Regions from separate parts of the uncultured Roseobacter sp. genome, predicted to be linked through region 1. Evidence: riboswitches for the same ligand, from Rfam matches in the RefSeq annotation. Region 1 holds a riboswitch; each other region holds the start of a gene.
The links. A riboswitch is a leader RNA that binds a small molecule or an ion and turns the genes downstream of it on or off. The one in region 1 is predicted to bind cobalamin.
Positions count from the first base shown of each region.

Region 2: linked by a shared signal. The riboswitch ahead of bluB (5,6-dimethylbenzimidazole synthase) and the one ahead of Q1A20_RS00245 (energy-coupling factor ABC transporter permease) in region 1 are both predicted to bind cobalamin.
Region 3: linked by a shared signal. The riboswitch ahead of Q1A20_RS19180 (DUF1636 domain-containing protein) and the one ahead of Q1A20_RS00245 (energy-coupling factor ABC transporter permease) in region 1 are both predicted to bind cobalamin.

Region 1 covers NZ_CANMXR010000001.1:51,308-55,515, forward strand. The annotation lists gene Q1A20_RS00235 (mechanosensitive ion channel family protein) at 1-616, shown strand, start outside; gene cobF (precorrin-6A synthase (deacetylating)) at 630-1,370, opposite strand; gene Q1A20_RS00245 (energy-coupling factor ABC transporter permease) at 1,436-2,113, opposite strand; cobalamin riboswitch at 2,166-2,349, opposite strand; gene cobA (uroporphyrinogen-III C-methyltransferase) at 2,385-3,104, opposite strand; gene Q1A20_RS00255 (cobyrinate a,c-diamide synthase) at 3,101-4,208, opposite strand, start outside.
Region 2 covers NZ_CANMXR010000004.1:230,791-234,998, reverse strand. The annotation lists gene Q1A20_RS10210 (VPLPA-CTERM sorting domain-containing protein) at 105-1,076, shown strand; cobalamin riboswitch at 1,491-1,685, shown strand; gene bluB (5,6-dimethylbenzimidazole synthase) at 1,729-2,436, shown strand; gene Q1A20_RS10200 (cupin domain-containing protein) at 2,654-2,965, opposite strand; gene Q1A20_RS10195 (SDR family oxidoreductase) at 2,987-3,730, opposite strand; gene Q1A20_RS10190 (GntR family transcriptional regulator) at 3,924-4,208, shown strand, end outside.
Region 3 covers NZ_CANMXR010000010.1:16,278-20,485, forward strand. The annotation lists gene Q1A20_RS19170 (ABC transporter substrate-binding protein) at 1-636, opposite strand, end outside; gene Q1A20_RS19175 (ABC transporter ATP-binding protein) at 650-1,432, opposite strand; gene Q1A20_RS19180 (DUF1636 domain-containing protein) at 1,429-1,833, opposite strand; cobalamin riboswitch at 1,936-2,156, opposite strand; gene Q1A20_RS19185 (heme ABC transporter ATP-binding protein) at 2,287-3,075, opposite strand; gene Q1A20_RS19190 (iron ABC transporter permease) at 3,077-4,144, opposite strand; gene Q1A20_RS19195 (hemin ABC transporter substrate-binding protein) at 4,149-4,208, opposite strand, start outside.

The DNA.
Region 1 (4,208 bases):
CGACATCGTCTCGGGCATCTTCTTTCTGGTGGATGATGCGTTCCGGGTGGGTGAATATGTCGATGTCGGCGGCACCATGGGGTCGGTGGAAAAAATCTCCATCCGCTCGATGCAGCTGCGCCATCACCGCGGCAATGTGCACACCATTCCCTATGGCAGCGTCGAAAAGGTCACCAATTTCAGCCGCGACTGGGTGATCATGAAACTGATGTTCACCGTGCCCTTCGATACCGATCCCAACCGGGTCAAAAAGATCTTCAAGAAGATCGGCGCGGAGATGCTGGAAGACCCGCTGTTCAAGGATGATTTCCTGGAGCCCTTCAAAAGCCAGGGCGTGTTCCAGTTTGATGATGTGGGCATCGTGATGCGCGGTAAATTCATGGCCAAGCCGGGCACGCAATTCACCATCCGCAAGGAAATCTACAACCGTGTGCGCAATGAGTTCAAAGCCAATGGGATCGAATTTGCGCGGCGTGAGGTGCGGGTCGAAATCCCGGGCATGGAAGATATTGAAAGCCTTGAAGAGAATGAAAAAGCCGCAGTTCAAGCGGCGGCGTCAAGTGCGGTGGACCAGCATATCGCGGAACAACAGGCTGCGGCGGCCGCAAAGAAGTAGCGGCGCAACGGGTTCAGTCGCAGGTGCTGAGCAAATAGGTATCCATGATCCAGCCGTGACGCGCGCGTGCCTCGGCCCGCATCGCCACGATGCGTGCCGCCACATCAACGAGCTTGCCGCGATCCAGGATTTGCTCCGGCATGCCCAGATAGGCGCCCCACCAGATGTGCAGATCGCTGCGGTCCAGCGTTTGGAAACTGGCCTCGCCGTCCAGCATCACCACCACCCGCTCTGCACCCTCCGGCCAGCCGTGGTCGCGCAGACGCCGCCCGGTGGTGATCAGAACGGGGCCGTTCACCGTATTGAGCGGCAGCGCATGGGCGGCGGTCAGCGCCTGAACGGCGGTGATGCCCGGCACCACGCGGATATCGGGTTTGGGATCCAATCGCTGCGCAATGCGGATGGTGCTGTCGTAGAGCGAGGGATCGCCCCAGACCAGCAGCGCCACCGGCCCTTTGATGTTGGTTCCTGCCACAGCGGCCTGCCAGCGCCGGGCGATCTGGTCGTGCCAGCGCGCCACACGTTCTGCATAAGGCAGGTCCGGGTCCCGCACCGGGTAGTCAAAGGGAATGATCTCGGCCTGCGACCCGCTGACGTCGATGATCCGGTGCCGTAGGGTTGCCAGATCGTCTTTACCCGCGCCCTTGTGCGGCACCAGAATGACCGCCGCGTCGCGCAGGGCCGCCATCCCTTGCCCGGTCATATGATCGGGGGATCCGGTGCCGATCCCGATAAGCCAGAGCGTGTCGATCACTGTGCAACCCTCACAAAAAACCCCGGACCCCACGGAGGGATCCGGGACGGTTGTCTAGCAGCGGTTTACGCCGCGTTGAAGAGGCGCTGGGTAAAGAGACCTGTGGCCTTGTTCGCGCGCATGGCCTTGGCGCTGGCCAGCACAGCAAGGTCGGCAATCGGTTCGATGATCACAACCAGCATATAGGCCGCCCCGAAGGTCAGGACCGACTGGAACGTCTCGGCGCCGACACCTTGACCATAGAAGGCCCAGAATGCGACCCAGGCGACAACACCGCCCTGATACATCGCGGACAGTTTGAAGACGTCTGCATAGGCCAGATCAACATAGGCTTTATGCTCGGGAATGAACCTCTGCGCCAGCGCCGAGATCGCAAAGAGCGGTACAAGCAAGGTGGTCACATTCACAAAGAACATCGGCAGATCGCTGGGCGCGAAGAAGGTGCCCTGAACCAGCAGACCGAGGGCAAGCCCCAGCGCGGCAGGTGCCGCGCCCATCAGCAAAAACAGCGTGGTGCCCAGAATGAAGTGCACTTCAGAGACGCCCACGGGGAAATGCGGCAGCACCTCAAAGAAGATGAACGTTCCGATGGTCGCCAGCGCCGTGCGCACGGCAAAGGATCCGACGGAGTGGTCCTTGAGATCCTTCAGCGCGAGCTTGGCGGTATAGCCCGCCGCACCCGCTGCGGTGGCATAGGCGAAGGCCATTTTGGCACCATCTACGATCCCGGGTTCGATATGCATGTTTTTGTCCTTTCTGTGCTGCCCCTCCGGCAGCGTCTGATCCGTTTGCAAACGGGTTATGGGTTGGGACGGCAGGTCTCCTGACTTGCGGGTCACGGCGCGCGGGTCCTTCCCGGCCTTGCGGCCAGTGGGTCTTTCCGTTGCGCTCGCCGCTTACAGTTGCGGGGGCAGTTCGGGCCTTTCACCCAATTCCCTTTTCAGCCACAGAATGTGGCACCGTATTTCTAGTCCTATCGCTGATGCTCCGGCCCGAACAACAAAAAAGCGACTTTCAACTCTCAGCAAACGGCCCATAGAGGATCAAAGCCGGTTTTTCTCCGACATCCTGCGCCAGTTGTTCCGCCAGTTCCGACACGGTGGATCGGGTGATCTGCTGATCCGGACCGCTGACGCTTTCCGCGAGAATCGCCGGTGTATCTTTTGGCAGCCCTTTCCGGGTCAGCGCCTCAAGCAGCCGTGGGAAGGTCCGCTTGCCCATGAAAACCACCGTGGAGGCGGACGGATCTGCCAGTGCGTCAAGGTCCAGATCTTCAGGCAATTGCCCCGACACATCATGGCCGGTGACAAACTGCACGCGGCGGGCCGTCAGCCGCCGGGTCAGCGGAATGCCCGCCGCCGCCGCGGCCGCACAGGCGGAGGGAATGCCCGGGATGATCTCATAGGGGATACCTGCCTCCCGCAGGGCCACCAGCTCCTCTTCGAGACGGCCAAAAAGGCCGCTGTCCCCGGATTTCAGCCGCACCACGCGTTGATCCATCTGTGCATATTCCACCAGCAACCGGCTGACGTGATGTTGCTTGGGCGATGGCCTGCCCGCGCGTTTGCCCACGCCCACCAGATCGGCACCCGATCGCGCATGGCTCAGGATCGGCCCCGAGGAGAGATCGTCAAAAAGCACCGCATCCGCACGCTTCAGCCGGTCGACCGCCTTGAGGGTCAGTAGTTCGGGATCACCGGGGCCGGAGCCCACGAAGCTGACGAAACCGGTCACGCACCCTCCTCCGCCGTGATGAGGTGAAAAAAGGTGCCGGAGACATTGCCCCGGTACGATCCGGTCTCAGGCACCGGGTTGCCATCCGCATCCGCCACCTGCGCCAGCGGTGCGTCCGGTTGTTCGAGTATGGTTGAATAGTGGAACTCGTGGCCTCTGAGCGCGGCACCGGGCGTATATCCCGGCAAGGGCGCGTCCAACACCGCGCGGCGGTAGCCCAGGTGGAATTTGCGTTTTTCATAGCTGGTCACCAGACCCAGCAGGCCCGCCATCCTGTGGTGCGTGCCTTCCTTGTCGATCAGCGTATCGCCCAAGGCCATATAGCCACCGCATTCCCCATGCACGGGGCGCGTTTTTGCATGTTTTCTGATGCCAGACAGGAAGTTATCCGCCGCAGCTAATGTTCCACCGTGCAGTTCCGGGTAGCCGCCGGGCAGCCAGATCAGATCGGCCGTTGCGTCAGGAGCCTCATTGGCCAGAGGCGAGAACGGCAGGATTTCGGCGCCCGCCCGGCGCCAGCCTTCCAGCACATGCGGATAGGTGAAGGAAAAGGCCGCATCCCGCGCCAGGGCGATCCGTTGCGCGGGCGGCACCGGCAACTGTGCGCCGGCGTGCTCTGGCAGTTGCCCTTTCGCTGCATCCCGAATGGCGCTGATGTCGACATGCTCGCGCAGGAATGTCGCGTATCCGGCGATAGCGACCTCCAGATCCGGGTGCTCCACCGCCTGAATGAGCCCGAGGTGCCGTTCCGGCAGGGTCAGATCGCCGCGCCTCGGCAGCACGCCCAGCACATTGACGCCCGCGTTTTCCATGCCCAGCCGCGCGAGCCGCTCGTGACGGGGCGATGCACAACGGTTCAGGATCACGCCAGCAAAAGGCACCTGCGGGTTGTAAGCCTGAAACCCCAGCGCCGTGGCCGCCGCCGATTGCGCCTGCCCGCTGACGTCGACGATCAGCACCACGGGCCAGCCCATGCGCTGCGCGGTCTCAGCACTGCTGCCGAACCCGCTTTGTCCGCGGGTGGCGACCCCGTCATAGAGGCCCATGGAGCCTTCGGCGACGCAGATGTCCGCGCCAAGCGCCTGACGAGAGATCGCCGCCAGC
Region 2 (4,208 bases), on a different contig from region 1:
GGTCTGGCAATGGTGCGCACCTGGCGAAAATAGTCGTTAGCACCGGCAAAGATTTCAGATCTCATCAACGGTGAACCAAATGAGCGGTCCTGGGAATCGCTGCGATGACTGCCTTGATCGGTCTGATTTTAGGCGGAATACCGACAATGTGTGAAAAAATTCCACGAAAACCTTGCATAGCGCAAAGGCTCAGCTACCTTTCTGCTCGTGTGAAATATGCACACGATTTTGGAAAACCGCATGAAGTGCACATTACTTGTCAAATCAGCTGCCTTTGCCGGGGGCTCGGCCTGTTGTCTGTCGCGGCTGCAATGTTCGGCCAGTATTGGCCGAAGCTTTACCGGTTACGGACAGTTTCACTACCGCAGTGGCCGCAGATTTCGGAGGCCAGACAAAACGTGATGATCGTCAAAACCGTCATCGACAGGGCGCACGTGTTCGGATCGGCAATACCAACAACTTTCACCATATCAACGGAGAGGATGAACGAAATGAGAAAGCTACTACTCACCCTGGGCCTAGGCCTGGCGTTAGCAACCGGTGCTGCCAACGCGGCGACAATCAACGGCGGTGAGACAACCGTGACAGTAACCGCCCCGCTTACGACACTAGGGCTTGGCGGTGCACCGTTTGGAACAGCGACGGCGACCGGGGCGACCTTTACCTTCCCCATCACAGGTGGTTCCACGGCCGGCGGGGGACTTGAGATCCTCCACGACGGCAGCGGCGTCACGTTGTTCACCTTGGACACCACCGATGATGTCGAGGTCACTGTCGGCAACTTTGTGATCGACACCTTGGCGGAAACCGTGTTCGGAGACGTGATTGGTGGGCCGACCGGCCTCGACCTCTTTTCCTTCGGTACGGCACAAGGGGGGATCGGCCTTGAAATCACCGGCACCCTTGCCGGCGCGTTGACCAGCATTTTCAACGCCCCCGATCTTACCGGCGCGCAGTTCGGTGTGGCAAATACCAGCCCTGAAATTGCACCTGTTCCACTTCCCGCAAGCGCGCTCCTGCTGCTCGCGGGCTTTGGAATGTTCGGAGTGGTAAAGGCACGACGCCAACCCTCCTGATAAAGAGTAAGCCGAGTTGTTTTGGGGCCGCTTATCAGCGGCCTCAATCCGACCACCTCAACCCTGAATTCGGCGCCCCTTTTATTCTGCATTACCAGTCTGGTGAGTACCGGCAGGCCATGTTGCTAAAATTTTTAAAGATGTCCTGCAGGGTGCGTTGTTTTAACATCGAAGGTGCGCATCTTTTCGCGACTTCGCAGCCACGCCTAGAAGATGAACCTGATAGCGCCCTAGGGACCGCCCGATCTCGAACTTTTATAATACTGGGGAGGGTCAAATTTTCACAGTTGTTCTAGGTTTCGGAACAACGGATCAAGATCAGCAACCAGGAAGTTTCAAACATCAGCTTCAACCTACAAGCGCCCCGGCAAAGCGACTTTCAGCGAACACTGATTGTGACCCGTCTCACGGAATGCTAGCCTCCAACAGTCTGGTGCTTGCCCTGCCTTGCAAACGGTAAGGTGAGAGAATCGGGAATGCGGTGGAACTCCGCAACGTGCCCAACGCTGTAAGGTGGATGGCGCTGCATCGTGCCATTGGCTTCGGTCGAGAAGGCGCAGCCCCAGGTGATGCCAAGTCAGAAGACCGGCCAGACATATCAGGGCTTCCCGATGGTCACCGGGCGGCCAGTGTCTGTGACAGGGGATATGTCATGTTGCCACCCGTTCCTGCCCCGACGGGGCCGTTTTCTGCTGAAGAAAAGGCCGCTGTCTACCGCGCCATTCACACCCGTCGCGATGTGCGAAGTCAATTCACCCCCCGCCCCATCGAGGAGGCCGTTTTGATGCGGCTTCTCGATGCCGCCCATCACGCGCCTTCGGTCGGGTTCATGCAGCCATGGAACTTTATCGTGATCCGCGATGCAGAGGTGAAGGCGCAGATGCAAACCGCCTTTGCGCGCGCCAATGCCGAGGCCGTGACCATGTTTCCCGCCGACCGCCGCCCGGTTTATTCAGCACTTAAGCTCGAAGGTATCCTCGAAGCGCCGGTGAATCTATGCATCACCTGCGATCGGGAGCGGGCCGGGCCGGTCGTTCTGGGCCGTACCCACAATTCGGAGATGGACCTTTATTCAACCGTCTGCGCGGTGCAAAACCTTTGGCTCGCGGCTCGGGCCGAGGGCATTGGCGTTGGCTGGGTCAGCATTTTTCGCGAGGACGACATCCGCACCGTTCTGGATCTGCCCGATCGCGTGGTGCCGGTGGCCTATCTGTGTCTGGGCCATGTGGACGCCTTGCATGAAATCCCTGAGCTGGAGGCAAAAGGTTGGCGCAAACGGTTACCGCTGGCGGATCTGGTGTTTGCGGACCGCTGGGGCTGCAAGGATGACCCGGCCACATCCGAAAGCGCAACGAGCTGATTGCTGCTGGGCCGACCCCACTCTAGCTTAGCAATGTCGCCTTGATTTAAGGTACAGCCGTCAGCTCCAAACGGGGCTTTTGCCGGTTTTGCGCTCGAAGAGGGCATGTAAGCACTTTCACGGGGATCACCGGTCAATATCGCAGGGGATAAGGTCGGCATTCGGGACAAACCGGACCTATCAAGAAGGCTGTTTAGGTCGCCCTGCGGGTGTCAGCTCAGAGAAAATCTTCCCGGCGTGGTGTGAAGCAATCGACCAGCGTGCCGGGTTCCAGACAGACGCACCCATGCTTCATCCCGGACGGAATAACAAAACTATCCCCCGGCCCGACCTCGCGTACTTCATCGCCAAGAGTGAACTGGAACCGGCCACTTTCAACATAGGTCGACTGAACGTGGGGGTGATTGTGGAGCGCGCCAATGGCGCCTTCTTGGCCGAAACGGAAAGCCACCACCATCAGCTCCGGATGATCCGAAAGGACCTGCCGGGTCACGTTTTCTGCCGTCGAAACAATCGGAAATTCAGACATGTCAGATCCTTTCAGAAGCGGTCAGGAGAATACCATCCCGCCGTTGATGTCGATGTTTGTGCCGGTGATGAACGCAGAATCCGCACAGGCGAGGAACAAGATCAGGTTGGCCGTATCATCGGTATTGCCCTGTCGTTTCACCGGTGCGGCTGCTTCATACCCGCGTCGGCCCGCATCGGGCGTATGCACATTATGAAAATCGGTGTCGATCATGCCAGGACACAAGGCGTTGACCCGGATGTTCGGCCCCAACTCCTTGGCCAGCGCGCGGGTCATGGTCATAACCGCACCTTTTGACGTGGCATAAGCCACCGCACCGGACCCACCGCCATCGCGTCCGGCCTGGCTTGCCAGGTTTACGATGGTTCCGGTATTCATGTGCTGAAGGCACGCCTTCGTCATCATGAATGTGCTCGTCAGGTTCAGGTCCATCACTGCGTTCCAGTGTTCGAGCGGCATCTCCGACACAGTCTTGCGGGCGATCAGGCCTCCGGCATTGTTGACGAGCACGTTGATCCCGCCAAACTCATCGACTGTCTGGGCAACAAGCGCGTCGACATCCTCCACCTTGGTCAGATCACCCTTAAGCGCGAAGGCCTGCCCTCCCTGCGCTTTGATCTGCTCCACCGCGGCATCCGCTCCGGCACTGCTGGAATAATAATTGATGGCCACATTTGCCCCTTCCGCAGCCAGTTTAATGGCGGCGGCCTGTCCGATGTCCCGACCACCGCCGGTAATGATCGCCGTTTGCCCTGCAAGTTTCATGCGCTGTCCTTTTCCGTTTTCACTCACACTGGTATACTAGTCATTTAACTGGTATACCAGTGTGATATGTATCGCGAAACCTGGTCAAGCTCGCGAGGGAAAGAGAGAACGACAACATGAACGCCTCTGTTTTGTTCCCGATAGTGTTTCGATATGACCTTTTGAAGTCCGGAAAGACCATGGAGATGATGCAATGGCTCAGGCAACACAACTCGGCGAGCGGCGCACAAGTGTCGATGACATCTTTGACCATCTTCACCAGGAAATCCTGTCGCTCCGTCTAAGACCCGGTGATAAAATCTCCGAGGCCGACATCGCCGCCCAATTCGGCGTGTCCCGGCAGCCCGTGCGGGACGCGTTCAACCGGCTTGCCACGCTTGATCTCTTGCTGATCCGCCCGCAACGCGCCACCGAAGTGAAGAGGTTTTCCTCCCGGGAGATCGCCAAATCGCGTTTCGTGCGCGCCGCAGTCGAGCGG
Region 3 (4,208 bases), on a different contig from region 1:
CATCGCGTAGCGCCCGGCCGTGAACGGCACGTCCTCGCCGCTGTCATAGACAAACACCCGTGGTGCGGTCTCCAGCGGGGCCAGGTTCGCCGTAAAGGCTTCAAGCTCGGTCCGGTATCCCTGCACGAGCGCGGTGGCTTTCTCGCTGACGTCGAAAATCGCGCCCAGGTTCAGAAGGTCGTTGTACATATCTTCCATGCTCGCCGCGTCTTTTTCACCGATATGGATGCAGCTTTCGGTCAGCTCGTAAACGTCGATCCCGAAGGGCGCGAGGGTCTCCGGGGTCACGTCGCCGCCCACCTTCATTCCGTAGTTCCAGCCGGCAAAGAAGAAATCCGCATCGGCACCGATCAACACCTCCTTGCTGGGATATTTCGACGACAGTTCCGGTAGCGCCTCGACGCCTGCCGTCATCTCCTGATCGAGGGTTTTCCAGCCGGAAATCCCGGTGTAGCCGACCATCCGGTCTGCAAGCCCCAACACCAGCATCATCTCCGTCAGGTTCACATCATTGGAGACGGCGGCCTTTGGTGCGGTATCAAAGGTCACCGTGCGGTTGCAGCTCTGCACCGTGGTTTCGGCGCCTAGGCCTGTTGCGATGACACTCATCAGCAGGGCGATCAGGGATGGTTTCATTAATGTGGCTCCTTCACTCGGGCAGGTGGAATGAGAAATGTTGGGTGTTGCTGGGCGCGAGCCGCTCGGCGCGTGCATCGACACGGAATGTGGTGGAGACCAGCGCCTCGGTCAGTGCCAGATCGGGCGGACCAAAAGCTCTGGTATGGCCCCGGTCCAGCAACAGGATCGTGTCACAGATGTCAGCGGCCATATTGAGATCGTGCAGCGAGACGACGATCGTCAGATCGAGCTGGCGGATCAGGGCGAGCACTTCCAGCTGATGGCGCACGTCGAGGTGATTGGTGGGCTCATCCAGCACCAGAACCTGTGGCTCCTGTGCCAAAGCGCGCGCGACCATGACCCGTTGCCGTTCACCCCCCGACAGCGTGGCAAGATCGCGGTCCGCGAAAGCCTCCAGATTGAGCTGCGTGATCGCAGCCTCGATGATACTGGCGTCCCGCGCGCCCGCAGACCAAAACCCGCCGTGGTGCGGTGTGCGACCCAGCGCAACGACCTCGCGGACCGTCAAGCCAAAGAGGGATATGTGCTCCTGCAACACTGCCGCCACCCTGCGGGCGGCCATGCGGGGGGGCACGGCCCAGATATCTTCCCCGGCGACAAAGATATGCCCGGTCGAGGGGCGCTGGTAGCGGTAGATCAGTCGCAGCAATGTCGATTTACCGGCCCCGTTTGGACCAACCACGCCCAGCACCCGCCCGGCCTCCACGCGAAAACTGGTGGGGTGCAACAGCAACGGATCAGGCCCGCGGGGCGCCCAGCTGATGTTCTCAGCAACAAGTTCGGCGGCGCTCACGAGACCCGCTCGGTGCTGTCTTCCAGCGCGATGATCGCTGCCGGTACACGGGCCAGCGTTGTCTTGCGCAGCTTTCCGGGACGATCCACCGAAGAACACCAGCCGTCCTCCAGCAGGGCATATTGTCGGGCGAATGCCACGAGATCGTCGATGTCCGCGTCGGGCTCGATATCGCCGAAGAGATAGGTCGCTTTGCGCGAGCCGTGATAGGCGACGGTACAGGGCCGTGCGCAGCCCGCCATGCAGGCCACGCCGGAGATCTCGAAATCCTCGGTGACCGTGTCGCCCGCCGCTGCAATCGCGGCACGCAGCCTGACGATCAGCTCATAGCCGGGACGGCACGCGCTGCCCTCATGTCGGCACGATGTGCATATTGTAATTCTGTGAGTTGGTTGTCCCATGTCGCCCTCCGCGAAGATGCAGGGCGTGCAGCAGGCATGTCACTCTTGACGGGTTGACCCGTAAAACCATCATGGCCTCCTGTCCGGACGCCCCGCCCGGGTTGAAGTTGCATCAATGATGGCAGGTCTCCTGACTCGCGGGTCCGGGCTCGCCCGATCCTTCCCGAACGCGGTGGCGTTCAGTGGTGATCATCGGGGTCGCTCGCCGCTCACAGTTGCGGGGGCAGTCACGGATTTGGTGCCAAGTGGCGCGTCCTCACCGTATTCCCTTTTCATCCCGGTTGTGCATTTCGCAGCCGGGAACCATCGCAGGGACAGTCCGACAGAAGGTCTCCACCGTCAAGTGACATTCACACATTGGCTGTCAGAAAACAGTTGGGGAGCGGCTTTGGTGAGCTGACAGGTTTTTGGACCTGCGTTAGCGACTGTCCGAGAGTCGCGGCACCAGAAGGGTCACCCTGCATCGGCCTGCGTTGCTGCTTGTGGCAGAAGATACCAGTCCGAGCATGGCGGCGGCGTTCGGGTGCGGACCGCGCAATTATATGCCTCTGACAGATGCGCATCCGTCATCACAAGATCGGTCCGGCCGTCCGCGATGATACGGCCGGATTTCATCAAGACGATTTGATCGGCGAACATGGCGGAGAGGTTGAGATCGTGCATTACCGCGACGACACCGCCACCCGCATCTGCGTAGTCCCGGGCGATGCGCATGACCTCAAGCTGATGACCGATGTCCAGGCTTGAGACCGGCTCATCCAGCAGCATCCAGCGCGGCTGCGCATCTATCACCGGATCCCAGACTTGGCAGAGCACCCGCGCCAGTTGGACACGTTGTTGCTCGCCGCCCGACAGTTCCTGGTAAAAGCGCTGTGCGTAGCCGGCGAGGCCAACCCGCGCGAGGGCCCGGTCTGGCAGATGCGCATCCGCCGATACCCCTTGACCGAGGCCAAGCCGCACCACTTCGATGGCCTGAAAAGGAAACGACATGGGCGTCGATTGCGGCAGGACGGCACGGAAGCTGGCCAGTTGCCACGCCGGTGTTGTCGCAATGTCGTAGCCTGCCAGGGTGATCTCGCCGTCACAGGGGGTCTCGCCAGTCAGGGTTTTGAGCAGGCTGGTTTTGCCGGAGCCGTTGGGCCCGACAATCGCGGTCAGCACGCCGGGTTGCGCGCTGAAGTTAAGGTTCTCCAGAATGGTTTTGCGCCCGTATCTCAGGGTGACGTTCCGCGCGCTGATCATCTTACAAATCCACCACATTGCGGCGGCGCAGGAGGATCCACAAAAAGAATGGTGCGCCGAGCACGGCGGTGACGATGCCAATTGGCAATTCTGCAGGCGCGACGACAAAGCGTGATATGATATCGGCAAGCAACAGCAGGCTTGCGCCCAGCAGCGCGGAGTTGATCAGCAACCCGTGATGATCCGGACCCGTGGCCAGCCGCAGCAGATGCGGCACGACGATCCCGACAAACCCGATGCCGCCCGAAACCGCGACAGCAGCCCCGGTGGCGGCGCTGACCGCAAGAATGGCGATATTCTTGATACGTTGCACGTTGATCCCGATGTGGTGGGCCGAGGCTTCGCCAAGTGCGAGACCGTTCAGACCTCGGGCGAGAGTGGTGGCGATCAGGGTGGCCAGCAGGATGACGGGCCCCGCAATTGCAACCTTGGCCCAGGTGCTGCCCGAGAGCGATCCGAGCTGCCAGAAGGTGAGCTCACGCAGTTGCATATCATCCGCGTGGAAGATCAGCAGGCCAGAGAGCGCGCCGGTGAGGGCGGCAAGGGCGATCCCCGCCAGCAGCATGGTCGCCACCGATGTCCGCCCGGACCGCGTGGCCACGGCATAGAGCAGCATCATCGATGCCCAAGCGCCGACAAAGGCCATGACCGGCAGCAATGCATCTCCGAGGTAGGTCGCAATGCCAAGGGGCAGGGCGGTTCCCACAACGATGGCGAGCAGCGCACCGAGGCCTGCGCCTGCGCTGACACCCAAAAGCCCCGGGTCGGCCAGCGGATTGCGAAAGAGGCCCTGCATGACGGCGCCGGACACCGCCAGGGCGGCGCCGACGCAGGCGCCCAGCAAAGTGCGCGGCGCGCGGATGTCCCAGAGGATCACCGCGTCGGTTGCCGATGTGCCCTGACCGATCGCGAGGCCCCAGAGCGCCTGCCATAGCGATGTGCCGGATGCTCCTACCGCCAGGCTGGTGACACAGACCACGATCAGACCCATTGCCAGAACGCCGTGCAGCTGACGCGCGCGTTGGCGACGGTCCACGCTCACCGATAAGCTTTGGTCGGCGAGCGCCACTGCCTCAGCCCGCCGCGTCGAGCGCGCTGTGAAGGGTGCGGACGGCTTGCGCGGTGCGCGGGCC